DNA from 3 places in the Pseudomonas sp. S3_B08 genome. Region 1 is predicted to be linked to each of the others. Evidence: riboswitches for the same ligand, from Rfam matches in the RefSeq annotation. Region 1 holds a riboswitch; each other region holds the start of a gene.
What was found. Region 1 has a riboswitch for cobalamin ahead of cobW (cobalamin biosynthesis protein CobW). Riboswitches for the same ligand answer to the same signal wherever they lie in the genome.

Region 1 (10,370 bases):
AAGTGTCGTTCGAGAATCAGCGTTGCCGACTGGAATCCGATGCGCCACGCGGTGGTGGTCGGTAGATTGCGCACGTCGACTGAATAAAAATTACGCCCGGTGGGCAACACGTCGAGGCGGCCACGGCTGGGCGCACCGCTGGGGCCGGCCGGGACGAAACGACCGCTGAGGGCGTCGAGCAGACCGCGCATTTCGGCGGGGCCGCACGCGTCGAGGCGCGGGGCGACGACTTCGCGCAGATGCTCGAGTATCGAATCAACCTCAGCCCAACCCGCCCCTTGTGGGAGCGAGCCTGCTCGCGAACTCGGTGTGTGATTCAACAATGATTTACCTGACTCACCGCTTTCGCGAGCAGGCTCGCTCCCACAGGGGACATTCAGTGCTTGGAAGATCAGGTCTGCGGCGAAGAGTTCGAGGCGTTCGCGGGTGTCGCCGGCGGTGCGCCAGACTTCTTCGCTGATGGCCTGCAACTCGATCGGACACGGGCCATTCCAAGGATCGGCCAATGCACAATCCAAGGGGTCGAAGCCCAACTCAAACGCCTTGGCCAACGCTCGCAACAAGCTCGACTGCGCGCCTTTACCGTCACCGCGCGGGATGCGCAGCAACGCCAGCAAGGTGTCGATACGCAAGCGCCCGCTCGGCGATTCACCAAAAATGTGCAACCCATCGCGAATCTGCGATTCCTTCAGATCGCACAGATAAGTGTCGAGACGCGGCAACCAGATCGCCGCATCGGCATCGCTGTCCAGCGCTGCATCCAGTTGCAGCTCGCGGTCGATCTGCGTGTCCCGCACCAATTGCAGAATGTCGCGCTGCAACTCGCGGGCACGGCGCGGATCGAGCAGTTGCGCCTCGTAATATTCGTCGGCCAGCAACTCCAGATTGCGCAGCGGCCCATAGGTTTCGGCGCGGGTCAGCGGTGGCATCAAGTGGTCGATGATCACCGCTTGCGTGCGCCGTTTGGCCTGGGCACCCTCGCCCGGATCGTTGACGATAAACGGATAGATATTCGGCAACGGCCCGAGCAGCGCGTCGGGCCAGCAGTTTTCCGACAGCCCAACACCTTTGCCCGGCAGCCATTCGAGATTGCCGTGCTTGCCGACGTGGATCACGCCGTGGGCGCCGTAGGTGTTGCGCAACCAGAAATAGAAGGCCAGATAGCCGTGCGGCGGGACCAGATCCGGGTCGTGATACACCGAGCTGGGATCGACCTGATAACCGCGGGCCGGCTGGATGCCGACAAAGGTCAGACCGAAACGCAGACCGGCGATCATCAGCCGGCCGTCGCGACACATCGGATCGTTGTGTGGCGATCCCCAGCGCTCGAGTACCGCCGCGCGATTCGCCTCCGGCAACGCGTTGAACATTGCCAGGTAATCGTCCATCGCCAGGCTTTGCTGGCACGGGCGCAGGTCGAGACTGTCGAGGTCGTTGCTGACACCGCCGAGCAATTGCTGGATCAGCTCGGTGCCGCTATCGGGCAACTCGGCCGTGACCGGATAACCCTCTTCGCGCAAAGCGCGGAGGATGTTCAGCGCCGCCGCTGGCGTATCGAGGCCGACACCGTTGCCGATGCGGCCGTCGCGGGTCGGGTAGTTGGCGAGGATCAGCGCGATGCGTTTTTCGCCATTGGGCACCCGCCCCAGAGCAATCCAGCGCCGCGCCAGTTCGGCGACGAAATCCATGCGTTCAGGTTGGGCGCGATAACAGACCACATCGGACTGGCTGCGCTCGCTGCGCCAGGCCAGATCCTTGAAGCTGATCGGGCGGCTGATGATGCGTCCGTCAAGTTCGGGCAAAGCAATGTGCATCGCCAGATCGCGCGGCCCGAGGCCCTGCTCGCTGTCGCGCCAGCCAGGCTCGTTGTCCTGGGCGCAGATCGCTTGAATCACCGGGATGTTGCGGCGAAACGGGCGCAGATGCGGCGCCTCGGGACTCGATTGGGCAAAACCGGTGGTGTTGAGAATCACCCCCGCCTCGACTTCATCCAGCCAGTCCTCGACCACCGACAAGCAACCGGGTTCTTTCAGACTGGCCACCGCGATCGGCAGCGGATTGAGTCCGGCTGCCTGCAAACGCTGACAGAACACATCGATGAACGCCGTGTTCGCCGCCTGCAAATGCGAGCGATAAAACAACAGCGCCGCCACCGGTTGACCGGGCAGCCATTCGGCTTGCCAGTCGCTCAGGGCAGCGCTGTTTTTCTGTGGGTGATAAATCGCCGTGCGCGGCAGGGTTTGCGGCTCGCTCCACGGGTAATCGCGGGCGAACCATTGGTTGCCCAGGCAACGGAAGAAATCCAGCGCGTTACCCATGCCGCCCTGACGCAGGAATTGCCAGAGTCGATCGCGCACGTCGGCGCTGACCGTGCTCAAGTCGCTGAGCTCGGGGTCCGGGCGGTCATCGCCGGGCACCAGAATCAGTTGCACGCCGCGTTCGGACAACTCGACCAGCCGCGCGACACCGTAGCGCCAATAGGCGATGCCGCCGTGCAGTGAGATCAGAATGACCTTGGCGTGGCGCAGCACTTCGTCGACATACAGATCGACCGAGGCATGATTCTGCACCTGCATCGGGTTGGCCAGACGCAGGCTCGGATAATCATCGGGCAGTTGCTGCGCAGCCTCCGCGAGCAGCGCCAGGCTGGAATCGCCGCTGCACAGGATCACCAGCTCGGCGGGGGTTTGTCCGAGGTCGGCAATGTTGTCGTCCGAGACGAATCCGCCCGGCTGGGTCCTGAGCAGGTGCATGGCTTAAACGCTGAGCGCAGCGCGCAATTGCGCTTCGAGTTGTGCCGCATCAAGCTCCTGACCGATCAGCACCAGACGCGTCACCCGCGCTTCGTCGGCACCCCACTGGCGGTCGAAATGCTTGTCGAAACGCGTGCCCACGCCCTGGATCAACAGGCGCATCGGCTTGTTCGGAATCGCCGCGAAGCCTTTGACCCGCAGGATGCCGTGCTGCACCACCAGTTGCGTGAGCGCGTCGAGCAGCAGGCTTTCGTCGGCTTGCGGCAATTCGATGGAGATCGAATCGAAGGCGTCGTGATCGTGGTCGTCGTCATCACCGTCATGGTGGTGATCGTGGTGGCTGTGGCGGCTGTCGATGTGCTCCTCGGAGCCGGCACCGAGACCGATCAGCACGTCGAGCGGCAGGCGGCCGTTGCTGGCTTCGATGATTTTTACCGCTGGCGGCAGCTCTTCGGCGACTTCAGCGCGCACCCGAGCCAGATCTTCCGCGCTGGTCTGGTCGGCTTTGTTGAGGATGACCAGGTCAGCACTGGCCAGTTGATCAGCGAACAATTCGTGCAGCGGCGACTCGTGATCAAGGTTCGGATCGAGTTTGCGCTGGGCATCGACCTGATCCGGGAACGCTGCGAAGGTGCCAGCAGCGACGGCCGGGCTGTCGACCACGGTGATCACCGCGTCAACGGTGCAGGCGCTACGGATTTCCGGCCACTGGAAGGCTTGCACCAGCGGTTTTGGCAGGGCCAGGCCCGAGGTTTCGATGAGAATGTGATCGAGGTCACCGCGACGGGCGACCAGTTCGCGCATCACCGGGAAGAATTCTTCCTGCACGGTGCAGCACAGGCAGCCGTTGGCCAGCTCATAAACGCGGCCGCTGGCCTCTTCTTCGGTGCAGCCGATGGTGCATTGCTTGAGGATTTCACCGTCGATGCCCAGCTCGCCAAACTCGTTGACGATCACCGCAATGCGCCGGCCCTGAGCGTTGTCGAGCATGTGCCGCAGCAGCGTGGTTTTGCCCGAACCGAGGAAACCGGTGACGATGGTGACGGGGAGTTTGGCCAGTGTTTTCATCGGTATGCCCTTTGGCAAGCGGCGGGCATACGGGACGAGAACCGGCAGCGCGCGTGCACGCCGGAAGCATTCGCCACCGGATCACCCCGCCCGGTTGTAGTGAGAATCTGTGACGAGGCAGGTCTCCTGGCTGACGGCGTTCAGGCGTTGGGCCTGGCGTCCATTGCGCCTTCCCGCTGGCTCATCGGTTGAGCTGGCAGTGGCGTGGCAACGAACATCACCGTTCACAGTTGCGGGGGCAGCCGCGGCTTTGACCGCGTTCCCTTCTTAGCTTCGGCGAGTGCCGAAGAACCTCGAAAGCGCAAGGCTACGCATGGGTCCGTCGTGGGTCAATGGTCGGTGAGTCTGAAACTGGGGGTATATCCGTTGCTGCGGTAACGGCTTCTTATGGTTTCGCTCTTACAGCGAGTCCCTTTTTCAAACGCCAAAAAGGAACCAAAAGGCTTTGCCCCGGCGTACGGCCCGCTCGCTGGGGCTCGGGGTACCTTCGTTACGGGACCGATCCGGGCGCAGCGGCTACGGTTTGCTTCGCTGCACCTCCTTCCGCTGTGTACGACTGCGTCGTACGGTCGCTGCGCTCCCACCCCCGGATCGATCCCGTAACGAAGCCTGCCGAAGGGGCAAAAGATCAAAAGCCAGAGCAAAAGCAAAGGCAAAGGCAAAAGATCGCAGCCTTCGGCAGCTCCTACAGTTGGATCGCGCACCAGCTCAAGAACAGGTCGGCTGTCAGGCCGCCTTCGCGAGCAGGCTCGCTCCCACAAAAGCAAAAGCAAAGCAGCGCAGCTGCCCGCGGCGAAGCCGCACCACTCAACAATGAGCGCAAGCTCGAGTGCTCTTGATCTTGATCCACCGGCGACGTCGGAAGGCTGAGTGGAGGGATTGATCCGGGCGTGGGAGCGCAGCGACCGTACGACGCAGTCGTACACAGCGAGTGTAGGTGCAGCGAAGCAAACCGGAGCCGCTGCGCTCGGATCAGTCCCGGAGCGAAGGAAGCCGAGCCTGCGAGGGCCGAACGTAGGAGCAAGCCTTTTTGGGTACTTTTTCGGCGTTTGGAAAAGGTGACTCGCCGTAAGGGCGAAACCCTAAGCCGCCGTTACCGCAGCAACGGATATACACACAAAAACATCAGAAAAATACCCCCACCGCAGTACCGAAAACTCCCGGAAATTGACTAAAAACCCAAACCCATGTTCTCCTGCACACCTTGTTACGGGTGCCCCTCACAGGGTGAAACGGGAAACCGGTGAATCATGTGCTTTACTCAAAGCCATGTCAGTCCGGTGCTGCCCCCGCAACGGTAAGCGAGCGAAGCGTCAGATCCACTGTGCCCCGGCATGGGAAGGTGATGCTTGCAGGTCGGCGACCAGCCAACCCCTCGCGAGCCCGGAGACCGGCCCGCAACACCCAGCACGCGCAAGCGCCGCTGAACACAAACAAACCCGCGGTGGGCGGGCGCTGTTCGAAATCCCTGCGTGCCCGGCCCGCAGGGATTTTCATGCGCTCTGTTTACCCGCTGACATTTCAGAGGGAAGCGCTATGTCGATCATCAGTAACACTGTCAGCCACACTGACCCCATTTCCAGCAGCACCACACTCGGCCAACGCGTCGCCGCCGCCCTCTTTGCCTCGATCCTCGGCGCCAGCCTGGTCTGGTTCGCCGGTTTCTCGCACATCGAAGCGGTGCACAACGCCGCCCACGATACCCGCCACAGCGCCGCGTTCCCGTGCCACTGAGGCCTGCCGAAATGATCAAGCGTATCGCGCAAACCGCAGGCTTCACCGGCTTGCTGGCCGCCCTGCTGCTGACCTTGCTACAGAGTTTCTGGGTATCACCGTTGATTCTGCAGGCCGAAACCTTCGAGAAATCCGAACCGGTCGCGCAAGTCCACGAACACGCCGCCGGCACCGCCGCCCACAGCCATGATGGCGAAGCCTGGGAGCCGGAAGACGGCTGGCAGCGTGTGGTCTCGACCACTGGCGGTAATCTGGTGGTAGCGGTGGGTTTCGCCCTGATGCTCGCCGGTCTTTATACCCTGCGCGCGCCGACCAAGACCTCGCAAGGGCTGCTCTGGGGTCTGGCCGGTTATGCCACGTTCGTTCTCGCGCCGACCCTGGGCCTGCCACCTGAGTTGCCGGGCACAGCCGCCGCCGATCTGGCCTCGCGGCAGATCTGGTGGATCGGCACTGCCGCTTCGACCGCCGTCGGTCTGGCACTGATTGCCTTCAGTCGTCACTGGCTGATGAAGCTTCTCGGTGTGGCGATTCTCGCCGTGCCGCATGTGATCGGCGCCCCGCAACCGCAGGTGCATTCGATGCTCGCTCCAGAGGCATTGGAAACCCAGTTCAAAATCGCTTCGCAGCTGACCAACGTCGCGTTCTGGCTGGCCTTGGGCCTGATCAGTGCATGGTTGTTCCGCCGCAAAAGCGCAGGCCCATATCAGGCATGACCGATGACCGCGCAGCGCCGACCCTCGTGGTCGGCCTCGGCTGCCAGCGGGGCTGCCCGGCCAGTACGTTGCGTGCGTTACTCGATCAAGCGTTGCAGGCGCACCGCATCGAGCTGCGAGCGGTCAAGGCTTTGGCAAGTATCGACCTCAAGCGCGACGAACCGGGGTTGCTGGAACTGGCCACACAATTGAACCTGCCGCTGCAGTATTTCAACAGTGCCGAACTGGCGCCCTATCAGCAGCGCCTCAGCCATCAATCGCAGATCGCCTTTGAGCGCACCGGCTGCTACGGCGTGGCGGAAAGCGCCGCGCTGGCGCTCGCCGAGCAACTGATTCAGGCGCCGGCGAAACTGCTGATCCACCGGCAGAAATATGCGCAGGCCACGCTGGCATTGGCCGGCGCTGCATAAAATCCCGATAATCCCCGCCATCGATCATGAGCACGCTTCATCTGCAGTGTGCCTGCGCCTCTTCACAAGGATTCAACGATGACCGTCTACTTCATCGGCGCCGGCCCCGGCGACCCGGAACTCATCACCGTCAAAGGCCAACGGCTGATTCGCAGCTGCCCGGTGATTATCTACGCCGGTTCGCTGGTACCCGCAGCGGTGCTGGAAGGTCATCAGGCCGAAATCGTGGCCAATAGCGCTGAACTGCATCTGGAACAGATCATCGATCTGATCAGGACTGCCCATGCCCAAGGCCAGGATGTGGCCCGTGTGCATTCCGGAGACCCAAGTCTGTACGGCGCGATTGGTGAGCAGATCCGCTACTTGCGTGAGCTGAACATTCCTTTCGAGATCATTCCGGGCGTAACCGCGACGGCGGCATGCGCAGCGCTGCTGGGCGCCGAGTTGACCCTGCCGGACATTTCGCAAAGCGTGATCCTGACCCGTTACGCCGACAAGACCGCGATGCCCGCCGGCGAAGAACTGGCGAGCCTGGCGCAGCACGGCGCGACCATGGCCATTCATCTGGGGGTCAATCATCTGGAAAAGATACTGGTTGAACTGCTGCCGCATTACGGCGCGGACTGCCCGATTGCCGTTATTCACCGCGCGACATGGCCGGATCAGGACTGGGTGGTAGGTACATTGGCGGACATTGCCGCAAAGGTCGAGGCCAAAGGCTTTCGGCGTACGGCGCTGATCTTGGTTGGCAGGGTGCTGGGCAGCGAGGTGTTCAGCGAGTCTTCGTTGTATCGGGCCGGGCATGCGCATCTTTATCGCCCTTGAAGACGCTTTCGCGAGCAGGCTCGCTCCCACAGGTGATTGCATTTCAATGTGGGAGCGAGCCTGCTCGCGAATGGGTGCGGCAAAAGTTACCCATAAAAAAACGGCGCTCACGGGGCGCCGTTTTTCATGTTCGCAGCGAACACCTTAGTAGTAGGCGTTTTCTTTCTGCGTGTGGTCGGTCACATCGCGTACGCCCTTGAGCTCCGGGATGCGCTCGAGCAAGGTGCGCTCGATGCCTTCCTTCAAGGTTACGTCAGCCTGGCCGCAGCCCCGGCAACCGCCACCGAACTGCAACACGGCGATGCCGTCCTCGACCACATCGATCAGGCTGACCTGACCGCCGTGGCTGGCCAGCCCCGGGTTGATCTCGGTTTGCAGGTAGTAGTTGATGCGCTCGTTGACCGGGCTGTCGGCATTGACCATCGGCACTTTGGCATTTGGCGCCTTGATGGTCAGCTGGCCGCCCATGCGGTCGGTGGCGTAATCAACGACCGCGTCATCGAGAAACGCTTCGCTGAACGAATCGATGTAGGCGGTGAAGCTTTTCAGCCCCAGCGCGGTATCTTCAGGTTTCTCTTCGCCCGGCTTGCAGTAGGCAATGCAGGTTTCGGCGTACTGGGTACCAGGCTGGGTGATGAAGACACGGATGCCGATGCCCGGGGTGTTCTGCTTGGAGAGCAGATCAGCCAGGTAATCATGGGCGGCGTCGGTAATGGTAATAGCGGTCATAAAAACTCCTCGCAGGCGTGGGCGCAGTTTACGCCAATCGGCGCGGCTGACAAAGTCCTAGTATTTTTGTCGGGAAAGAATCTCGTAACACGCCTGCGAATCATCAAAGGTTCTCGTACCGGTTCATATCCAGCACGCCCTCTTCCACCGGGTCGGTTTCGTGGATGTATTGGCTCAGATCGTGGAAATACAGCCAGAACTGCGGATGACTGCGCCGAATGCCCCAGCGCTCGACGATCTTTTCGAACCGATTGACATCCCTGGCGTTTTCCATGGCATCGACAAACGCCGGCACCTGCTCGGCCGGGATGTTGAACATGAAATTCGGGTAACTGCTGAGCACGCCCGGATAGATCGTCAAGGTGTCGAGCCCCGACTGATAGCGCAGCGATTCACCGAGCAGAAACGCCACGTTGCTGTGGGCGCGGTTGCGCAGCACGCTGTAGACCTCGCGCTTGCCGCTGGCGGTTTCGACACGCAGCAAGGTCGCTTCGGGCATCTGGTCGATGACTTTCAGTCCCGCTGCCGGGCGCGAGGCCAGACGGCTCAAAGCCTGCTCGGCATTCTGCAACGCCGGATCGATATTCGGTCGCGAGCAATAAGCGCCGTCGCAGCGATTGATCGGGTCTGGCCGCGCGTTCAGATCACCGTAGCGCGCCAGCAACTGCATGGCGAAATCATGTTTCGGGTCTTTTTCGTCGAGCTTTAATGCGGTCGGTTTGTCGTCATCGATGGCCTCGTAATCGAGCCACATCTTGAATTGGCCGCCATCCTGGTACCAATCGTTGAGGTAGTCCTCGCGCGAGTCGGCGGGCATCAGGCGCAGGAAGTTCTGCTCCGCGCCGTTACGGATCAGATCGAAATACAGACGGGTCTGCGCCTGATGGGAAACGTTGCCGAACACGTCGAAATTGACCGCGAGCTGGTAGTAGGTGCGTTCCAGCAGCGGATAGTCGAACAGCCACATGGTTTGCGGCACCTCTCCGATAAGCCCCTTGGTCACCGAAGCGCTGTCGAAGTGGCGGAAAATGCTCAGCAAGGCGTTGTCGTTGCCGGCCCACAGCGTCGACCAGCTCGGCGCCGGCAGATCGGCATAGCTGTCACGGCGCAGTGCCTCGTATTCGTTGCGCTTGTCGCGGTAGTTGCGCCACAGACTCAGCACGCTGCCGACATCGTCGTTCTGCCCCGGCATCGCCAGCAGCGGCGTGGCCTGGCCGCGGTAGTTCGGGTCGGTGATATAGAGATCATGTTCCGGCGCCTGGAACAGCGCCCAGAAGTTGTCGCGGATCACGTCGGTCGCGATCTGCCCACGGCACACCGGGCCGCGAATGAAGGTGCGGACGAAGTATTCAGCGTTATCGAGCATGAATTGATAGCGCGCCTGCGCCGGAATCGCCTCGAAGGTGGCAAACGGATTGGCGCGGCTTTGCGGCCCGTAACCCGGTAACGCGTTGACCTGCCAGTTGCCGCTGTAGAACAGGCTCTTGATCCGGGCCATTTTCGCCGCGCTCAGCAGATAAGTGATGTGCGTCTTGTGCACGATCACCCCTTGCACCGGCCACAAGCGGTAATACACCTGCGTGCCCGGGTCGTCGTTGGGGCGGCGAGTGGCGATCAGATCAATCGGCTGGCCGCTCGGCGTGCGCGAACGCACCCACTGGAAATAATGCCCCGGCTCGCCGTCCTTGAAATAGATGTGCGCCAGATACCAGTGCTCGAACAACCAGCGCCCGACCAGACTTTGCCGAGCACCGGGAGCATTGAGCAGGTTCTCCCACTGCAGGATCTGCATGGCCTCTTTGGCACTCGGCGCCAGGCTCTGTTCGTCGATCGGCGCGCCAGACGCCAGCCAGCGCTGCAAGGTCTGGTATTGCTGGTCGGTCAGGCCAGTGACCGCCAGCGGCATGCCCTCTTTCGGGTGCGCGCCGGCATATCCGTCGAACTCCGCAGGCATTGCGCATAGATTGTTGCGATTGAGCCCAAGAACAATCTCTTCTGGCAGTTTGGCGTTCGGCGTCAGCGGCGTCTTGTGGCCGAGTTCAAGCATCCGTGCCATCAGCGCGGCCTGACTGCCCTGGGCGTCGAGCACCGAATAGAAGTCTTTCTGTTGCCAGGCGCGCTTGCCGAAGGCGTCGTAA
Region 2 (10,370 bases), 770 kb from region 1:
CGCACTTCGGTGCGCGAAGCCTTGCGTCACCTTGAGTCCGAAGGCCTGGTGGAATTCGCCGACGCCAAAGGCCCGCGCGTAGCCATCATCACCCTCGACGACGCCGTCGATATCTACGAATTGCGTTGCGTGCTCGAAGGCTTGATCGTGCAGTTGTTCACCCTGCGTGCCAAAGCCAAGGACATCAAGGCCCTGGAAAAAGCCCTCGATGACAACCGCAAGGCGTTGAAGGACGGCGAGCTGCAACAGGTGATCGACTCGGTGCAGGGCTTCTACGACGTGCTGCTCGAAGGCTCGGGCAACCATGTCGCCGCCACGCAATTGCGCCAGTTGCAGGCGCGCATCAGCTATCTGCGCGCGACCTCGGTCTCCCAAGAAAACCGACGCGGCGCGAGTAATCACGAGATGGAAAAAATGGTCGAGGCGATCAAGAGCGGCGATCCGCTGGCGGCGCATCAGGCCTGTGTGGATCACGTCCGCGCGGCGGCTGCCGTGGCCCTCGATTACCTCAAGCGCAAACAGGAAGAAACCGGCGTCGCCGTCAAAGGCACTCCGGCGATCACCCTGCCGATCGCGCTGAAAGAACCGCGCATAGGTCAATGACGTGTTCAGCCCGAGCTTTTGCCCGAAATGCGGTGGCCCTGACCTTGGTCAGCAGACGCCGCCGGGCGATACGCACGAGCGCCTGATGTGCCGCGCCTGCGGCTACATCCACTACGTCAATCCGAAGATCATCGCCGGCTGCATCATCGAGCAGGACGGCAAATACCTCTTGTGCCAACGGGCGATCCCGCCGCGCCCGGGCACCTGGACGCTGCCCGCAGGTTTCATGGAAAGCGGCGAAACCACCGAGCAGGCGGCGCTGCGCGAAGTCTGGGAAGAAAGCGGCGTGCGCGCGGAAATCGTCTCGCCGTATTCGATTTTCAGCGTGCCGAAGATCAGCGAGGTGTACATCATCTTCCGCGCCATCGCCCTGGAGATCACCGGGCAGTTTGGGCCGGAAACCATGGATTACAAGTTCTTCGCCCCTGAAGAGATTCCCTGGGAGCAGATCTACTACCCGGCGATCCGGCAGATTCTCGAGCGCTATATCGAAGAGCGCCAGGCTGGAGTTTACGGGATCTACATGGGTAATGATGACAGCGGCAAAATCCATTTCATGCGCTGATCACCACCTATACCCCTGTGGGAGCGAGCCTGCTCGCGAAGGCGTCGTGTCAGTCGATACAAATGTTGAATGATCGAACGCATTCGCGAGCAGGCTCGCTCCCACATAGTTTGGTGGTGTGGCTCAGTTCGGGGCGATGCCTTCTACGATGATGATCTCCGCCCTCGCCCATTCTTCGCGGTAACTTTTCGCCTCCTGATACGCCGCCGAGCGATAGCACGCCACGGCCTGTTCGTAGCTGTCGAACTCGATGATCACTGTGCGCTGCGGCGTCTGCCGGCCTTCCAGCGCCTCGCTGCGCCCGCCTCTGGCGAGAAACTTGCCGCCGAATGCGGCAATCGCCTGCGGGGTGCGCTGGGTGTATTGGCTGTAGTGCTCGGCATCGGCTATATCCACGTGTGCAATCCAGTACGCCTTCATAGTGACCTCTTTGTTGATTTTGTATTATGGTATACCAATATATTTCCAACGAACCCTGAGAGTCCAGCATGGCCTTCAACAGCATCGAAGAAATCATCGAAGATTATCGCCTCGGCAAAATGGTCCTGCTGGTCGATGACGAAGACCGCGAGAACGAAGGCGACCTGCTGCTGGCCGCCGACCGTTGCACGCCGGAGGCTATCAGCTTCATGGCCCGCGAAGCACGCGGGCTGATCTGCCTGACCCTCACCGACGAACATTGCCAGCGTCTGGGCCTGGAGCAAATGGTACCCGCCAACGGCAGTGTGTTCAGCACTGCATTTACCGTGTCGATCGAAGCGGCGGTCGGCGTGACCACCGGCATTTCCGCCGCAGATCGCTCCTGCACAGTCGCCGCCGCCGTGGCGCCAAATGCCCGCGCCGAAGACCTGGTGCAGCCAGGCCACATCTTCCCGTTGCGCGCCAAGGAAGGTGGCGTGCTGACCCGCGCCGGGCACACCGAGGCCGGTTGCGATCTGGCGCGCCTGGCCGGGTTCACCCCCGCCTCGGTGATTGTCGAAGTGATGAACGACGACGGCACCATGGCCCGCCGCCCGGATCTGGAGCAGTTCGCACGCAAACACGGGATCAAGATCGGCACCATTGCTGACCTGATCCACTATCGCCTGAGCACCGAGCACACCATCGAACGCATCGGTGAACGTGAGCTGCCGACGGTGCATGGCACCTTCCGTTTGATCACCTTCGAAGATCGCATCGAAGGTGGCGTGCACATGGCGATGGTCATGGGCGACCTGCGCCGCGAAGAGCCGACGCTGGTGCGCGTGCATGTGATCGATCCGCTGCGCGATCTGGTCGGCGCCGAGTACAGCGGACCGACGAACTGGACCCTCTGGGCAGCGTTGCAACGGGTCGCGGCGGAAGGTCATGGAGTTGTGGTCGTGCTGGCCAATCATGAATCGTCGCAGGCGTTGCTGGAGCGCGTGCCGCAGTTGACCCAGCCGCCACGGCAGTTCAGCCGCTCGCAGTCGCGGATTTATTCCGAGGTCGGGACGGGGGCGCAGATTCTGCAGAACCTTGGGGTTGGCAAGCTGCGCCACCTTGGCCCACCGCTGAAGTATGCAGGGTTGACCGGGTATGACCTTGAGGTGGTTGAGAGCATTCCGTTCACTGAATGACGCCGCCCTCACCCCAGCCCTCTCCCAAAGGGAGAGGGAGCCGACCGCGTTGACCGGTCGCTATACATCGACCTGGGATACCGAGTCGAACTCAGCTTTGAGCAGCATACGGATCCACTCCTTTCCCATTACCGAATCGGGCTCGGTTTTGAACAGCATGAAGATCGACTCCCTTTCCCTCTCTCCCCTTGGGAGAGGGCTGGGGTGAGGGGCTGGATCTCACATTCACAAAATATCTCAGGCCGAACGGCTCAAAAAAACCAACCGGCCAGATAACCGGTAAGGCAAAGTGCTTGCACAAAGTTTGGAATACCATAATATGATATTCCATATACCGGACGACGTGAAAAAGCGTCCAGCTACTGCTCCCGACAGGCGGGCAACAACGCAAGGCCCGCTCAAAAACACAACAATGAGGGCGTGAACATGGTGTTGAACAAAGCTGCAACCGCGATCTTTTTCGCGGGACTGCTCAGCGTTACCGGCCAGGCTGCAATGGCTGCCGAAAGCGTGAATTTTGTCAGCTGGGGCGGTAGCACCCAGGATGCGCAGAAACAGGCCTGGGCCGATCCGTTCAGCAAGGCCAGCGGCATCACCGTCGTCCAGGACGGCCCCACCGACTACGGCAAACTCAAGGCCATGGTCGAAAGCGGCAACGTGCAGTGGGACGTGGTCGATGTCGAAGCCGATTTCGCCCTGCGCGCCGCTGCCGAAGGCCTGCTCGAACCCCTCGATTTCAAAGTGATCCAGCGCGACAGGATCGACCCGCGCTTTGTCAGCGATCACGGCGTCGGTTCGTTCTTCTTCTCCTTTGTCCTCGGCTACAACGAAGGCAAGCTCGGCGCCAACAAGCCGCAGGACTGGAGCGCGCTGTTCGACACCAAGACCTACCCGGGCAAGCGCGCCCTGTACAAATGGCCAAGCCCCGGCGTGCTCGAACTGGCGCTGCTGGCCGACGGCGTTGCGGCTGACAAGCTCTACCCGCTGGATCTGGATCGCGCCTTCAAGAAACTCGACACCATCAAGAAAGACATCGTCTGGTGGGGCGGCGGTGCGCAGTCGCAGCAACTGCTGGCGTCCGGCGAAGCGAGCATGGGCCAGTTCTGGAACGGTCGGGTGCACGCCCTGCAGGAAGACGGCGCACCGGTCGGCGTGAGCTGGAAGCAGAACCTGGTCATGGCCGACATTCTGGTCATCCCCAAAGGCTCGAAAAACAAAGATGCGGCGATGAAGTTCCTCGCCAATGCCAGCAGCGCCAAAGGCCAGGCCGACTTCTCCAACCTGACCGCCTACGCGCCGGTCAACCTCGACAGTGTGGAGCGTCTGGATTCGACGCTGGCCCCCAACCTGCCGACGGCTTACGCCAAGGATCAGATCACCCTTGATTTCGCTTACTGGGCCAAGAACGGTCCGGCTATCGCGACACGGTGGAACGAATGGCTGGTCAAATGAAAATCGCGGCCACTGCGCCCCGTCCTTCCACTGCCACCGGGAGCGCCGCCGGCGCTGCCGGTTCGGCTTTCAAGCAACGCTGGCGCGGCGCCGGCAACCTCGTACCGGCGCTGCTGTTCCTCGGCCTGTTCTTTCTCGCGCCGTTGATTGGCCTGCTGTTGCGCGGTGTGCTGGAACCTGTGCCTGGTCTCGGCAACTACGAACAGTTGTTCGCCAACTCGGCCTATGCGCGAGTGCTGCTCAACACCTTTTCGGTGGCCGGGCTGGTGACGCTGTTCAGCCTGCTCTTGGGCTTTCCGCTGGCCTGGGCGATCACCCTGGTGCCGCGCGGCTGGGGGCGCTGGATCCTCAACATCGTGCTGCTGTCGATGTGGACCAGCCTGCTCGCCCGCACCTATTCGTGGCTGGTGTTGCTGCAAGCCTCGGGCGTAATCAACAAGACCTTGATGGCCATGGGCATCATCGATCAACCGCTGGAGATGGTGCACAACCTGACGGGCGTGGTGATCGGCATGAGCTACATCATGATCCCGTTCATCGTACTGCCGTTGCAGGCGACCATGCAGGCCATCGACCCGATGATCCTGCAGGCCGGCTCGATCTGTGGCGCCAGTCCGTGGACCAACTTCTTCCGGGTGTTCCTGCCGCTGTGCCGGCCGGGTCTGGCGTCCGGCGGTTTGATGGTGTTCGTAATGTCGCTCGGTTACTACGTCACCCCCGCGCTGCTCGGCGGGGCGCAGAACATGATGCTGCCGGAGTTCATCATTCAGCAGGTGCAATCGTTCCTCAACTGGGGCCTGGCCAGTGCCGGCGCCGCGTTGCTGATCGCAATTACCCTGGTGCTGTTCTACTTCTACCTGAAGCTTCAACCGGAATCCCCGGTTGGCGCCAGTAACGCGAGGTAAGCCGACATGCTCCTGACCCCCAATGCCATGAGCCGGCGCATGCGTTTCGGCCTCTACGCTACGACTGGGCTGATCGGCCTGTTCCTGCTGTTGCCGATCGTGTTCATCGTGCTGCTGTCGTTCGGCTCCTCGCAGTGGCTGGTGTTCCCGCCACCGGGCTGGACGCTGAAATGGTACGGCCAGTTCTTCTCCAATCCCGACTGGATGAACGCCGCCGCCGCCAGCCTAAAAGTTGCCGTGCTGACCACCATCTGCGCTGTGGCGCTCGGTTTGCCGACCGCGTTTGCGCTGGTGCGCGGACGCTTTCCCGGCCGCGAGATGCTCTATGGCCTGTTCACCCTGCCGATGATCGTGCCGCTGGTGATCATTGCCGTGGCGGTGTACGCGCTGTTTCTCAAGCTCGGCTACACCGGAACGATGTTCGCCTTCGTCGTCAGCCATGTGATCGTCGCGCTGCCGTTCACCATCATCTCGATCATCAACTCGCTGAAGCTGTTCGATCAGTCGATTGAAGACGCGGCGGTAATCTGCGGTGCCTCGCGCTTGCAAGCGGTGTTCAAGGTGACGTTCCCGGCGATTCGTCCGGGGATGGTCGCCGGCGCCCTCTTCGCCTTCCTCGTTTCCTGGGACGAAGTGGTGCTCAGCGTGATGATGGCAAGCCCGACTCTGCAAACCCTTCCCGTGAAAATGTGGACCACTTTGCGCCAGGACCTGACCCCGGTGATCGCCGTCGCTTCGACGCTGCTGATCGGCCTGTCGGTATTGGTCATGGTGATCGCCGTCGCCCTGCGCCGGCGCAACGAAATCAGCGCCTGAGCGCCCAGGAGTACGACATGAGTGCCGTGATCAAAGACGCATCCCAGCAGAACGACAAACCCCTGGTCAGCCTGCGCAACCTGAACAAGCACTACGGCGATTTCGCTGCCGTCGACAATATCTCGCTGGACATCAAGGACGGTGAATTCCTCACCTTCCTCGGCTCCAGCGGCTCGGGCAAAAGCACCACGCTGTCGATGCTCGCCGGTTTTGAAACACCGAGCAGCGGCGAGATCCTCGTCAACGGCCAGTCGCTGGTCAACGTGCCGCCGCACAAGCGCGACATCGGCATGGTCTTTCAGCGTTACTCGCTGTTCCCGCATCTGTCGGTACGCGACAACATCGCCTTCCCTCTGACCATTCGCAAACTGGCTGCGGCCGAGCGCGAAAAGCGCGTCGATGCGATGTTGAAGCTGGTGCAACTCGAACAGTTCGCCCATCGCCGCCCTTCGCAACTGTCCGGTGGCCAGCAACAACGGGTTGCCATCGCCCGGGCGCTGGTTTACGAGCCGCGCATTCTGCTGATGGATGAACCGTTGGGCGCGCTGGACAAGAAGCTGCGCGAGGACTTGCAGGATGAACTGCGCCAACTGCACCGACGCCTGGGTATCACCATCGTGTACGTGACCCACGACCAGGAAGAAGCCATGCGTCTGTCGCAACGCATCGCGATTTTCAGCCACGGCAAGATTGTCGGGCTGGGCAGTGGTTATGACCTTTATCAGAATCCGCCGAATGCATTTGTCGCGTCGTTCCTGGGTAATTCGAACTTCCTCAAGCTCAAGGCGCAAGGCAATGCAGCGGCGAGTTTCGAGGGCCAGTCGTTGTCGATTCGGCTGACGTCCGGGTTGCACACTGATCAGGATGTGCTGCTGATGGTGCGTCCGGAAAAGGCCTTGGCGCTGAGCACGCAGCAGGCGCTGGATGAGCCGCTGGCAGCGGGCTGGAATGAGGTGTCGGCGAACGTTGTGGAGGTGCTGTTTCTCGGTGAAAGCCAGACCTGCAGCGTGGTGACTGCGGGCGGGACGTCGATGACGGTGAAAGCGCTATCGGCAGCGGGCATGCCGCTCAAGGCCGGCGATCCGGTACGGGTGCGCTGGGCGACGGCGGATGCTTGTGTTTATACCGAGTGGACCGAGAGCGACTTGAACAAGGCTGCCGGTGCTCACTGATTGCGCTGAGTCAGTTGGATCTACCCCCTCACCCCAGCCCTCTCCCCCACGGGGGGCGAGGGGGAAAGGGAGCCGATCTTAATGCTGTTCAAAATGTAAGTTCGACTCGGTATCGCACGTCGGCGTATCTCGCACAACACCTCGGTCAGTCCCCTCTCCCATTGGGAGAGGGCTAGGGTGAGGGCAAGCAGGCGACACGGTATTAGCCAATGGCCCGGTACCCTTCAATCTCATCCGGCCAAGCCGTCAGCACTTCAAACCCGGTCTCCGTCACCGCGACCATATGCTCCCACTGCGCCGACAAGGAGCCATCCTTGGTCAATACGGTCCAGCCATCCGGCATGTTCTTCACATGGCGTTTGCCGGCATTGAGCATCGGTTCCACGGTGAAAATCATCCCGGCCTTAAGCTTCAGCCCTTGATTGGGAAAGCCGTAATGCAGGATTTGCGGTTCGTCGTGATAGACCTTGCCGATGCCATGGCCGCAGTACTCGCGCACCACGCTGAAGCCCTCCGCCTCCGCCAGGCGCTGGATCGCATGACCGATATCGCCCAGCGTTGCGCCCGGCTTCACTGCACGGATGCCTGCGCACATGGCTTCGTAGGTGGTCTTGATCAGGTGCTGCGCTTCACGAGTCGCCTCGCCCACCACATACATGCGACTGGTATCGCCGAACCAGCCGTCCTTGATCACCGCGATGTCGAGGTTGACGATGTCGCCGTCTTTCAATGGCGTACCCGATGGAATCCCGTGGCACACCACATCGTTGACCGACGCGCAGACGGTTTTCGGGAAGCCGTGATAACCGACATTGGCTGGCACCGCCTTCTGCACATTGACGATGTAATCGTTGCACAGTCGATCCAGCTCATCGGTGGTCACGCCAGCCTTCACATGCGGCACCAGCATTGCCAGCACTTCAGCGGCGAGTTTGCCGGCAGCGCGGGATTTTTCGATGTCGGCCGGGGTGTTGATCTTGATCTGGTTTCTCATGCGCTGACGGCTTCCTGAGTCAGTTGTTGCAGATCCAGCCCACCATTCTGTTCGGCGCGGATCAGCAGGCGGCAAATGGCGCTGTGGTCGAGATTGGGATGCAGCTCGGCGAGCATGCCGATGCGCATCCAGTGCTCAGCCTGCGCGTTGATCGAGCGGCTGAGGGCGTTGCTGGAGATGCGCAGATTCTCGTGCATGTCCTCTGAAATCTTTACGATGCCCATGTCTATATCCGATACGAAATGTATATGGATCGTATACTAGCCAAGCTTACCCTCGGATTGCAAACGCTTCGCCACGCAAACACGCACCCGTGTAGGAGCTGCCGAAGGCTGCGATCTTTTGATCTTGCCCGTTAAAGACCAGATCAAAAGATCGCAGCCTTTGGCAGCTCCTACCAAAGCAGATTCGGCTCCCCATCAGCGGCCTGATCGACTACCATGCCCGCGCCGGTTTCCACACGGAATTAATAGGGAATCCGAGGTGCTCCACGCATCAATCGGAACTGCCCCCGCAACTGTAGGTGCCGAGCCTGCTCCTCGACTGCCACTGGGTGAACCCCGGGAAGGCCGGAGCGTGGCGATGACGCATCAGTCAGGAGACCTGCCGGCACAGTGACTGACCAACCGGCGGGGTGTCCGGGAAGGACATCGTGCCGTGCGCATTTTCCCCGTGCCGGCCTTGCGCAGTTTCCACGACCGCGCCCGAGGTGTGTTTCCAAACCGTACCCGCCCACTCCCGTACGGTTCCCTCTGGAGACTGCCACATGCTGCTGCCCCGCGTTGCCACCCTGCTCACCACTCTGAGTCTTTGCCCCCTGGCGCAAGCGGCGCCGACTGCGTATCCGCTGACCGTCGAAAACTGTGGCAGCAGCCTGACCTTTCAGCACGCGCCTGCGCGCACGGTGACCATCGGCCAGGCCGGCACGGAAATGCTCTATGCCTTGGGTCTGGGCGACAAAGTCGTTGGCACTTCGCTGTGGTTCAACGACGTGCTGAGCACATACAAAGCGCAGAACGACACGATCGAGCGCCTCGCCGATAACGAGCCGAGTTTCGAAGCGGTGATCGCTAAACGCCCGGAGCTGGTTGCCGTCGAGCTGGAATGGATGGTCGGCCCGCAAGGCGCGGTCGGCACCCGCGAGCAGTTTCATGAACTGAAGATTCCGACCTATCTGCTGCCCTCCGATTGCGAAGCCAAGGACAACCTCGTCGGTTCGGACGGCACGCGGCTGGCGCCGTTTCGCATCGACAGCATCTACAAAAGCGTGAGCCAACTGGCGGCGATTTTCGATGTGCAGGCGCGTGGCGAGCAGCTCAATGAGCAGCTCAAAGCCAGCCTCGCGCAGTCGATCGCCACCGCGAAAAAGCAGCAGCGCAAAGACGTCAGCGCCCTGGTGTGGTTCTCCAGCGCCGAGATGGACATCGAGCCTTTCGTGGCCGGGCACAAAGGTGTGCCCGATTTCATGCTCAGCACCCTCGGCGTGCGCAACGTCGTCGAGTCGGATGAAGAATGGCCAACCGTCGGCTGGGAAACCATCGCCAAGGCCAACCCGACGTTTCTGGTGATCGCGCGCATGGATCGTCGACGTTTCCCGGCGGACGACTATCAGAAGAAACTCGCCTTCCTGCGCAGTGATCCGGTGACGCGCAACATGGACGCGGTCAAGCACAACCGCATCATCATCCTTGACGCCATGGCCATGCAGGCCAGCCTGCGCACCTTCGACGGCCTCGAACAACTGGCCAGCGCCATCAACGGCTACGACCTGTCGCCATGAGCAGACGCCTGATCCGTTTGCTGCTGGTGCTGTTGACGCTGTCGGTCGCGCTGATTGGCGGCGTGGCCATTGGTGAGACTTCGATCGAGCCGAGCGTGGTGTTGCAGGTGCTGGCGAACAAGCTGTGGGGCGCCGGTTATGTGCTCGACCCGATCGACGAAGGCATTGTCTGGAACTATCGCCTGACCCGCGCGCTGGTCGCGGCGGCCTGCGGCGCCGGTCTGGCGACCTGTGGCGTAATCCTGCAATCGCTGCTGCGCAATCCGTTGGCCGATCCGTATCTGCTGGGAATTTCTGCTGGCGCCTCGACCGGCGCGGTGATGGTCGCCCTGCTCGGCGTCGGTGCCGGGGCGATTTCATTGTCGGTCGGTGCTTTTGCCGGCGCGGTGACCGCTTTCGCACTGGTGATCCTGTTGGCGCGAGTCAGCGGCTCGGCCAGCGGCACCGGGCAGATCATTCTGGCCGGGATTGCCGGCTCGCAGCTG
Region 3 (10,370 bases), 810 kb from region 1:
GCATCGCGATAGCCTTGTAATCGTGATAGGCGACGGCGTTCATCGTCGTCACCGCGCGGCCATGAATGATCACTTGCGCGCCGGTGTCGCTGTTGGGTTTGAGCAATACCGGGTTCATGTCGGTGTGGGGTTCGAGAAAGGCCGCTTGCGCCTGCACTGCCTGCGCGCGGCCGATCTCGCCGCCGTCAGCGGTGACTGCGCTGTTGAGCGCCATGTTCTGCGGTTTGAACGGCACCACCGCCACGCCCTGGCGGGTGGCCCAGCGGCACAACGCCGTCACCAAAGTGCTTTTGCCGGCATCGGACGTGGTGCCTTGCACCATCAGAGTGGTCATGGATGGTCCTTGGTGAAAGCTTGCAAAGCCTGTTCGAGACGCAGCGCTTGCGCGGCATCCGCTGGCAGGCCGAAACGCACGCTGCTGTTGTGGCTGAACAGGCGCAGGAGGATGCCGCGCCGGGCGAGGAATTCGTGCAGCGCTTCGGCGTGCTCGGTGATCAGCCACTGAAACAGTGCGCAGCCACCCTGCGGTGCAAAACCGCAACGGGTCAGCAGCGCCGCCAGCCGTTCGCTCGCTTCATCGCTGCGAATCCGCTGACGAGTGTGACCCTCGGTGTCTTGCAGGCACGCCGTACCGAGCACCCGCGTCGGCCCGCTCACCGCCCACGGCCCGACCTGTTCGGCGAGCAGTTTGAGCAACTTGCGCTCGGCCAGAACGAAACCGAGGCGCACCCCGGCCAGACCGAAAAACTTGCCGAACGAACGCAACACCACCAGCCCGACCTGATGCGCATAGGGCGCCAGGCTCAGTTGCGGTGTGTTGTCCATGAATGCTTCGTCGACCACCAGCCAGCCGCCGCGTTGCGCCAGCCGCGCATGCCAGTCGAGCAGGCGTGCCGGGGTCAGGCTGAGGCCGGTCGGATTGTTCGGATTGACCACCACCAGCACATCAAGGCTGTCGAGAAAGAACTCGACTTCCTGCTCGAGCACTTCACGGACGATGTAACCGCTGCGCCGCCAGGCTTCGGCATGCTCGGCATAGCACGGCGACAACACGCCGACCTTGCCGGCCCGGCGCAGACGCGGCAGCAACTGGATGGCCATTTGCGAGCCGGCCACCGGCAACACCTGCGCGGCGCCGTAGTAATCGCAGGCGGCCTGTTCCAGACCGTCGTCGGTTTCCGGCAAGCGCGCCCAGGCGCGCAGCGGGATCTCCGGGATCGGGAACTGCCACGGCGCGAGGCCGCTGGACAGGTCGAGCCAGTCGGCTTCGGCAATCCCGTAATCGAGTGCAGCCTTGCGCAACCGGCCACCGTGCTCAAGCATAAAATTCCGCCCCCAGGCAAAGCATCAGCAGCCATAACCATACGCCGCGCTGGACCAATTGCCAGCCACGGTCAATGGAATCGGCATCCGCCGGCGCACCTTCGCCCAGTTGTGGGCGCTCATGCAGTTCGCCGTGATAGATCGCCGGTCCACCTAACTCGACGCCCAGCGCACCGGCACCGGCCGCCATCACCGGGCCGGCGTTAGGGCTGTCCCACTGCGACGCTTGGGTGCGCCAACACTTCAGCGCGAGGCGGGTCTTGCCGAGCAGCGCGTAGGTCAATGCCACCAGACGCGCAGGAATGTAGTTCAACACGTCGTCGATTTTCGCCGCCGCCCAGCCGAAACGCTCGAAGCGTTCGTTGCGATAACCCCACATCGCATCGAGGGTATTGCTCAAGCGATACAGGACCACGCCCGGCGCGCCGGCGACGGCAAACCAGAACAGCGCAGCGAACACCGCATCGCTGCCGTTCTCCAGCACCGATTCAGTGGCGGCACGGGCCACGGCAGTGCTGTCGAGTTCATCGGTCTGGCGGCTGACCAGATAACCGACACGCTTGCGCGCCTCGTCCAGATCATCGGCGCGCAACGCAGCCGCGACCGGCGCGACATGTTCGCCGAGGCTGCGCATGCCGAGGGCGCAATACAGCGCGAGAATCTCGACAATCCAGCCCACATAGGGCGCCCAGGAAAATGCGGTGGCGAGCAGAGTCAGCGGCAGCACCGCGAGCACCCACGCGGTCACACCATGGCTGCGCCAGCCACGGCCGCCGGCGTTGAAGCGTTGCTCGATGCGCCCGGCAAAATTGCCGAACGCCACCAGCGGATGCCAGCGTTTCGGTTCACCAAGCAGCGCATCCAGCGCTACTGCGGCGACACTCAGCAACGCCACACTCATTGACTCACTCCCCAATAATTTTCGTACAGCAACTCGTTGAGCGGCCGCGCCTGCGCCCAGCCTTCAAGTACCAGCATCGGCGCCGGATAGAATTCCTTGACCGGGCCGAGACACAACACCGCCAGCGGCTTGGCACCGGCCGGCAACTTGAGCAAATCCGCCAGTGCCTGCGGTTCGAACAGCGAGACCCAGCCCATGCCCAGGCCCTCGGCACGGGAGGCCAGCCACAAATTCTGGATCGCGCAGGACAACGAGGCCATGTCCATTTCCGGCAACGTGCGCCGACCGAAAATGTGTTTTTCGCGATCGTCCATCAGCGCTGCGACCAGCACTTCGGCGCAGTCGTTGATGCCTTCGACCTTGAGTTGCATGAACTCATCGCTGCGCTCGCCAAGGGCTTCGGCGGTGCGGATGCGCTCTTCTTCCACCAGATCGCGGATCTGCCCGCGCAGAGCACGATCGCTGATACGAATGAAGCGCCAGGGCTGCATCAGACCGACGCTCGGCGCTTGATGAGCGGCTTCGAGCAGACGACGCAGCAACTGCGGCTCGACGCTGCCGCCGGTGAAGTGGCGCATGTCGCGGCGTTCGGCGATGGCCTTGTAGACCGCTGCGCGTTCGGCTTCGGAGAATGTGTTGTCGGTCATGGGCCTTTCGCGAGCGGGCTCGCTCCCACAGGGTTCAGGTCATCCATTGTGGGAGCGAGCCTGCTCGCGAAGGCGGCCTCACGATCTGGCGCAAACAATGCCGCAATCGCAGTCGGATTCGACGGAAAATAAAAGTGCACATAGGAAGCCGTCATCCGCCCCTCGCGATAAACCGCCTCAGCGCCGCGCCCGCCATTGGGACTCAGCCCACGGGCAATCGGCGTCAGCTCTGTGGTGGTCAGGGAATGATGATAGGTATGCCCACGCAACTCCCCTTCCGGCAATTCAACCGCCTGCAACGCCAGCGCCGCCAGACGCTTCTGCATCACCGCATCGCCCTTGAGCAAACCGACCAGCTCAGCACGGGTGCCTTCCACGTCAGTCAGAGAATCAAGCAGATAAAGCATGCCGCCACATTCAGCGAGCAACGGCTTGCCCGCCGCATGGTGCGCGCGGATCGCCGCCAGCATTGAAGCGTTTTGCGCCAGCGCGACGTGATGCAACTCTGGATAGCCGCCCGGCAGATACAGGCTGTCCGCCTCGGGCAATTGCGTGTCGCGGATCGGCGAGAAGAAGCGCAATTCAGCGCCCATAGCCCGCAGCAGATCGAGACTGGCGCCATAGGTGAAGGCAAAGGCTTCATCGCGGGCAACGGCGATGCGCACACCTTTTAATAGAGGCTCGGCGGCGATGATCTCAGGCGCGGCGAATTCTACGGCGGGTGGCAGCGCGACCTCGCAACTGCTGGCCAGCGCATCGGCGGCCGCGTCGAGGCGCAGATCCAGATCATTCAATTCGCTGGCCTGAACCAGGCCGAGGTGGCGGCTCGGCAATTCGATACCGGTTTCGCGGGACAGCGCACCGTACCAGCGCAGACCTTCGGTGAGGCTGCCTTCGAGCAATTGCGCATGGCGCAAGGTGCCGACGCGGTTGGCCAGCACGCCAGCGAACGGCAAGTCCGGCTGATACTTGGCCAGGCCCAGCGCCAAGGCGCCAAAGGTCTGCGCCATGGCGGTGCCGTCGATCACGCCGAGCACCGGCACACCGAAGTGGCGCGCCAGATCAGCGCTGGATGGCGTGCCGTCGAACAGGCCCATCACGCCCTCGATCAGAATCAGGTCAGCCTCGGCGGCGGCTTCCCACAACAGCCGGCGACTTTCCTGCTCGCCGACCATCCACATGTCCAGTTGATACACCGGCGCACCGCTGGCGCGCTCGAGGATCATCGGGTCGAGAAAGTCCGGGCCGCATTTGAACACGCGCACCTTGCGCCCCTGATTGCGATGCAAACGGGCGAGTGCGGCGGTGACGGTGGTCTTGCCCTGACCGGAGGCCGGCGCGGCGATCAACACCGCGGGGCAGTGACGTGGTGGCTTCAAAGTTCGACGCCTTTCTGCGCTTTGATCCCGGCCTGGAAGGCGTGCTTGAGCATGCCCATCTCGGTAACCGTGTCGCCCATCTCGATCATTTCCGGCTTGGCGCCGCGACCGGTGACCACCACGTGCTGCATCGGCGGGCGCGCTTGCAAATCGCTGAGCACCTGATCGAGATCGAGGTAGCCGTGCTTGAGGGCGATGTTCAATTCATCGAGCACCACCAGACCGATCGAAGGGTCGCGCAACAATTCACGCGAAACTTCCCAAGCGGCGGTCGCAGCGGCGATGTCGCGCTGACGATCCTGAGTTTCCCAGGTGAAGCCTTCGCCCATGACGTGGAAACGCACCTGCTCGGGGAAGCGGCGGAAAAACAATTCTTCGCCAGTGCTGTTGCGGCCCTTGATGAACTGCACCACGCCGCACTGCATGCCGTGGCCCATCGCGCGGGCGAGCATGCCGAACGCCGAGCTGCTCTTGCCTTTGCCGTTGCCGGTCAGCACCAGCACCAGGCCGCACTCGTCGGGAGAGTTGGCGATGCGTTCGTCGATCACGGCTTTCTTGCGCTGCATGCGCGCCAGATGGCGTTCGTCACGCTCGGGGGAATCAGTCATGGGGGAGCTCTCCGTTGAGGCTGGATAACGGCGGGCAGGCACAAGAATAGACGGCAAAAAGCCTGGCATCGCCCACCGTGATGCCGCTGAGATGGATCAGGCCGGTCTCCGGGCTCATGAGCGGCGTTTCGCCGGACTGCGCGCCTTCCCGCTTCTTTCGAGGCAGTGGCTCAAGGCGCAGTTTTCACTCATTTACCGTTGCGGGGGCAGCGCCGGGATCGTCGTGGCTTCGCTTGAAGACCACCCTCACCGGCTTCCCTGTTTCACTCTGTCGACGCGGGGCCACAGAGCACCTGAAACAAGCGGCGAAGGTTAGAGGGTTGGGGGTGGAGCGTCAATTGAAGAGGCGCTTTGCGCGCGAATAACTGCCGTTGATCCATTGTGCAGCGGCAATCTTGTGCCAGACTGCGACAAGTGATATCAAAGAGCCATGCTTTTCCCGAAAAGCCCACTACAACAATAAGGATGACGACGATGCAAGGCATGATCATCAGCAACCCGCGCCTGGAATTTCTGCGCCCGGTGCTGGAACGCTGGTTTGACTGTATCGATCGCTACAACACCGTACGCGGCGACAACGAAACGCCATATTGGCACGACGAGAAAGCCAATCTCGGCCTGCTCTCGGCAGCGGCGTGGATGGCTGAAATGGTCACGCTGAACGACACGGCCACGCGCAAACAGAACGAAGAAGGCGAACGCAATGCTCGCGCCGACCTGCTGATTGCCGGCGCCGAAGACCGCGCGTTCATTCAGGCCACGCAACGCTGGCCACGGGTCAACAACCTCAACCTGACCCAGGCACTGCTCGACGTCACCGCCGATGCCAAGCGCATCAGTTACGCCAGCGATCTCAAGCTCGGCTGCCTCTTTGTTGCTCCGCAAAAACCTCAGCACAGCGCCAGCCCCGAAGAATTGCAGGACATGGTAGACGACCTGCAAAAGGAACACACCTGCGCCGTGGCCTGGTATTTCCCCTACGCCTATCGCAAATTGCACAGCGACGCGGGCAACTATCATCCGGGCATCGCCATGCTGTTCAAGGAAGCCCGCGGTTGAGCAGTTGAACCATCGGGCCTGCGCCCTCCTCTATGTTTAGGAATGCATTCATAGGGAAGATCAGCAATGCGCAAGGCCCAACTCGCTCTTATCATCGCCGTCGCTGGCGGGCTCGCCGCCTGCGGTGAAACCTCCAGCCTGCAAGTCTCCGACGGCACCGGTCCGTCACCGAAACTGCCCGAACCGAACAAGACGCTGATCCCGACAGTCAACATCGCCCCGGCGGTGGGCTGGCCGGACGGCGCGAAACCGACCGCAGCGGCCGGCACCCAGGTCGCCGCGTTTGCCGAAGGCCTCGATCACCCGCGCTGGCTCTACGTGCTGCCCAACGGCGATGTGCTGGTGGCGGAGACCAATGCGCCGCCCAAGCCCGATGACAGCAAAGGCATTCGTGGCTGGGTGATGAAGAAAGTCATGGGCAAGGCCGGCGCCGGCGTGCCCAGCCCGAACCGCATCACCCTGCTGCGTGATGCCGACCACGATGGCGTCGCGGAAACCCGCACGGTGTTCCTGCAGAACCTCAACTCGCCATTTGGCATGACGCTGGTTGGCAACGATTTGTACGTAGCCGACACTGACCGCCTGCTGCGCTTCAACTACGAGCCGGGCGCCACCGAGATCAAGACCCAACCGATCAAAGTCGTCGACTTGCCCGGCGGCACGCTGAATCACCACTGGACCAAGAACGTCATCGCCAGCAAGGACGGCAACAAGCTCTACGTCACCGTCGGCTCGAACAGTAACGTCGGCGAAAACGGTCTGGATCAGGAAGAAGGCCGCGCGGCGATCTGGGAAGTCGATCGTGCGACCGGCAACCACCGCATCTTCGCCTCGGGTATCCGCAACCCCAACGGCCTGGCTTGGGAACCCACCAGCGGCGCCTTGTGGACAGCGGTCAACGAGCGTGACGAAATCGGCAGCGATCTGGTGCCGGACTACATCACCTCGGTCAAGGATGGCGGCTTCTATGGCTGGCCGTTCAGCTACTACGGCCAGCACGTCGATGTGCGGGTCAAACCGCAGAATCCAGATCTGGTGGCCAAGGCCATCGCTCCGGATTACGCGGTCGGTCCGCACACCGCTTCGCTGGGCCTGACCTTCGCCGAGGGCAACCGCTTGCCGGCGCAATTCAAGGAAGGCGCATTCATTGGCCAACACGGCTCGTGGAACCGCAAACCGCACAGTGGCTACAAGGTGATTTTCGTGCCGTTTACTGGCGGCAAGCCGACCGGGCAGCCGGTGGATGTGCTGACCGGCTTCCTCGACAAGGACGAGAACGCGCTGGGCCGCCCGGTGGGCGTGGTGATCGATCAGCAAGGTGGCTTGCTGGTGGCAGATGATGTGGGCAACAAGGTGTGGCGCGTTTCTGCCAGCAAGTAAGTTAAGCGCGAAGCAAAAAATGTGGGAGCGAGCCTGCTCGCGAAAGCGGTTTATCAGTCAAATCATTGTCAACTGACACTCCGCCTTCGCGAGCAGGCTCGCTCCCACATTTAGTTATGCATACGCACTAGGGGTTATGCGCCAGCTGCCCCGGCTGCAACACCCGCTTGGCGCTCAGATACGCCTTCTGCCAATACGCCTTCGACAGGCTATCGAGCTTGACCGTGCCGCCCGTGGCCGGCGCATGCACGAAGCGCCCCTCGCCGACGTAAATCCCCGCATGACTGACCTGCGAGCCGCCATTGGTGGCGAAGAAGATCAGGTCGCCGGTCTGCAGGCCTTCCTTGCCGACATTCGGCGCCTGCATGACGATCATTTCGCGGGTCGAGCGTGGCAGCGAAATGCCCGCCGCGTCGCGGTAGACGAAACCGATCAGACCACTGCAATCGAAACCGGAATCTGGCGTGTTGCCGCCCCAGCGATACGGCGTGCCGACCAGGCCGAGGGCGCGGAACAGCACGTCTTCAGCAACGGGGGAAAAAGCCTGGGAGGGAGCGAACACGATCGGCGCGCGAACCACGGGGGCTGGCGGCGGTGTGCGGCTGGCGCAGGCGCTGAGCAGCGCGGCGCAAAGGATCAAGGTGAGGCGGGCCGACATCGTCATAAGCAGAACATCCTGATCTGGCTGCGGCTTTCTCTGCCGAATGGACAGAAACAAAACCGCCTGCGTCATCACGCAGGCGGTTTGCCATCAATATAGATTCAGGATTCTAGCGGCTACGCGGCAAACTTCAAGTAAGACTTTAACTTCACCTTGTAAAGTTTAGGTCTACTCCGTTGCCGTGCCGTTTTGTCGCCGCGAACGCAGCGACATCGCGCTTACTTGCGAGCGGTGACCACGGTCGGCGCCATGGCGAGTGCACGCTTGGCTTCGATGAAGGTCTTGCTCCAGTAGCTGTCACCCAGGCTGTCGATGCGAACACCGCCGCTGCGACGACTGCTGGAGTGAATGAACTGGTTGTCACCCAGGTAGATGCCGGCGTGACTGACACGACCGCGACGACCATTGGTGGCGAAGAACAGCAGATCACCCGGCTCAAGGTTGCTGCGCGAAACCAGGGGCGCATCAACGTTGATCATTTCGCGAGTGGAGCGCGGCAGGTTCATGCCCGCCTCTTCGCGGAACAGGTAACCGATGAAACCGCTGCAATCGAAACCGGCTTCAGAGGTACCGCCGAAACGGTAACGAGTACCGATCAGGGACATGCCGCGTTCGAGGATGCTGTCAGCCAGTACAGGAAGCTGATAAGGCTTGCTGCCGTTGAACTGGTTGAGTTCTTTTTCGGTGTCCAGCTCTTCCTGGTAAATAACGGAAGACTGGGCGGTAGCAGAATTCTTGACCTGTTGCGGCGGCTCTTGAACCGGAGAATGAGCAGCACAACCGAATAACAGGGTAACGAGTGCGAGAGGCACGAGGGGTGCGAAGCGCTTTAGCATGGGCACGACCGTGGCTGATAGTTGTAAAGAAGCCGAGACTATGCCCGCTATCGTCCTCATTTGCAAATTCAATCGAACTTTATGTGACTTCCCGGTTTCGCGTTTACATCTAAGCGCGTAACTCGTCTGGCCGGTGAATCGGCGCAGGGACGCGGGTTTTCTGGCGCCTGAAAGCTGGCAAAAGCCCACTACTACCAGCCAAGAGTTTCCTTGAGGAAGGGAATGGTCAGCTTGCGTTGCGCTTGCAGGGACGCCTGATCAAGCTGCTCGAGAAGATCGAACAGCGCGCTCATGCTCCGCGTGCCGCGAGTGAGAATGAAGTGCCCGACTTCATCGGTCAGGTGCAGACCGCGACGGGATGCGCGCAATTGCAACGCACGCAATTTGTCTTCATCGGAGAGCGGGCGCATCTGGAAGATCAGCGCCAGGGTCAGGCGCGATTTCAGGTCGGCCAGCTTCACTGGCAATTCGCGCGGCGAAGTGGACGCGGCGATCAGCAGGCGTCGGCCGCTGTCACGCAGACGATTGAACAGATGAAACATCGCCTCTTCCCAGTCGGCCTTGCCGGCAATCACCTGCAAGTCATCCAGACAGACCAGTTCGTACTGCTCAAGGTTGTCGAGGATTTCCACGCCGCGGTCCATCAACTCGGCCAGCGGCAGATACACCGCCGGTTCGCCCATCTGCTCGAAGCGCAGGCACGCGGCCTGCAACAGATGCGTGCGCCCGACGCCGTGCTTGCCCCACAGGTAGATCAGGCTCTCCGTCCACCCGGCGTCGGCTTCGCAGAGACGCTCGACATAGCCGAGTGCAGCGGCATTGGCGCCTGGGTAGTAGTTGATGAAGGTGGCGTCGTCACGCAGACGCACACCTAGGGGCAGCTGAATCGGTTTCATGCTGACTGAACAGTTCTCAAAGGAACCGTTAGTGGCCTCTGTGTAAAGTTGGCGAAGTTTATACCCGTGAGGCTGAGCGCACAATGCGACAGACCCCAAGCAAAATCAAAGGTTTGCGTTGACGCAGCGGTTTGATGACAGATTCTCTGGCGCCCTCGCTCGAACGAAACGGACCAGCCCGGCCAAGCGCCGGGCGGCCCGCGCCATCACAACTCAGGTTCGTCAACGCCGCTGTAGATCCCGGAATCCTTATACAAGTCGTGGACATGACGCACCAGCACCATGATCACCGCCGCCACTGGCAACGCCAGCAGCACGCCGGTAAAACCGAACAGCTCGCCACCCGCGAGAATCGCGAAGATCACCGCCACCGGGTGCAGGCCGATCCGATCCCCGACCAGCAGCGGCGTCAGCACCATGCCTTCCAGCGCCTGACCGACCATGAACACCGCGACAATCCCGACCATCGGGTACAGATCGCCACCGAACTGGAACAACCCGGCGATCAATGCCGCGCCGATGCCGATGACAAACCCCATGTACGGCACGATCGCCGCGAGCCCGGCAATCAGGCCGATCAACAGCCCCAGCTCCAGACCGACGATCATCAGGCCGGCGGCGTAGATAACGCCCAGCGCAACCATCACCAGCAACTGCCCGCGCACAAACGCGCCGAGCAC

Region 2: it holds a riboswitch for cobalamin, as region 1 does, so the genes downstream of both, AB4N73_RS10150 (ABC transporter substrate-binding protein) here and cobW (cobalamin biosynthesis protein CobW) in region 1, are expected to answer to the same signal.
Region 3: it holds a riboswitch for cobalamin, as region 1 does, so the genes downstream of both, cobO (cob(I)yrinic acid a,c-diamide adenosyltransferase) here and cobW (cobalamin biosynthesis protein CobW) in region 1, are expected to answer to the same signal.

Annotation. Positions count from the first base shown of each region.
Region 1 is NZ_CP162750.1:1,466,385-1,476,754, reverse strand. Features, by position in the region: gene cobN (cobaltochelatase subunit CobN) at 1-2,753, opposite strand, end outside; gene cobW (cobalamin biosynthesis protein CobW) at 2,757-3,821, opposite strand; cobalamin riboswitch at 3,921-4,132, opposite strand; cobalamin riboswitch at 5,016-5,234, shown strand; gene AB4N73_RS06695 (CbtB domain-containing protein) at 5,358-5,555, shown strand; gene AB4N73_RS06690 (CbtA family protein) at 5,567-6,268, shown strand; gene AB4N73_RS06685 (cobalamin biosynthesis protein) at 6,265-6,678, shown strand; gene cobM (precorrin-4 C(11)-methyltransferase) at 6,757-7,503, shown strand; gene nfuA (Fe-S biogenesis protein NfuA) at 7,648-8,232, opposite strand; gene AB4N73_RS06670 (fatty acid cis/trans isomerase) at 8,336-10,370, opposite strand, start outside.
Region 2 is NZ_CP162750.1:2,236,729-2,247,098, forward strand. Features, by position in the region: gene AB4N73_RS10100 (GntR family transcriptional regulator) at 1-603, shown strand, start outside; gene AB4N73_RS10105 (NUDIX hydrolase) at 605-1,168, shown strand; gene AB4N73_RS10110 (DUF1330 domain-containing protein) at 1,292-1,588, opposite strand; gene ribBA (bifunctional 3,4-dihydroxy-2-butanone-4-phosphate synthase/GTP cyclohydrolase II) at 1,657-2,766, shown strand; gene AB4N73_RS10120 (ABC transporter substrate-binding protein) at 3,193-4,218, shown strand; gene AB4N73_RS10125 (ABC transporter permease) at 4,215-5,123, shown strand; gene AB4N73_RS10130 (ABC transporter permease) at 5,130-5,939, shown strand; gene AB4N73_RS10135 (ABC transporter ATP-binding protein) at 5,957-7,111, shown strand; gene map (type I methionyl aminopeptidase) at 7,314-8,105, opposite strand; gene AB4N73_RS10145 (ParD-like family protein) at 8,102-8,329, opposite strand; cobalamin riboswitch at 8,539-8,730, shown strand; gene AB4N73_RS10150 (ABC transporter substrate-binding protein) at 8,872-9,885, shown strand; gene AB4N73_RS10155 (FecCD family ABC transporter permease) at 9,882-10,370, shown strand, end outside.
Region 3 is NZ_CP162750.1:661,327-671,696, reverse strand. Features, by position in the region: gene AB4N73_RS03180 (cobyric acid synthase) at 1-334, opposite strand, end outside; gene cobD (threonine-phosphate decarboxylase CobD) at 331-1,323, opposite strand; gene cbiB (adenosylcobinamide-phosphate synthase CbiB) at 1,316-2,224, opposite strand; gene bluB (5,6-dimethylbenzimidazole synthase) at 2,221-2,871, opposite strand; gene AB4N73_RS03160 (cobyrinate a,c-diamide synthase) at 2,868-4,250, opposite strand; gene cobO (cob(I)yrinic acid a,c-diamide adenosyltransferase) at 4,247-4,858, opposite strand; cobalamin riboswitch at 4,941-5,170, opposite strand; gene AB4N73_RS03150 (hypothetical protein) at 5,333-5,917, shown strand; gene AB4N73_RS03145 (PQQ-dependent sugar dehydrogenase) at 5,984-7,297, shown strand; gene AB4N73_RS03140 (C40 family peptidase) at 7,425-7,961, opposite strand; gene AB4N73_RS03135 (C40 family peptidase) at 8,177-8,794, opposite strand; gene hda (DnaA regulatory inactivator Hda) at 8,986-9,690, opposite strand; gene AB4N73_RS03125 (AI-2E family transporter) at 9,897-10,370, opposite strand, start outside.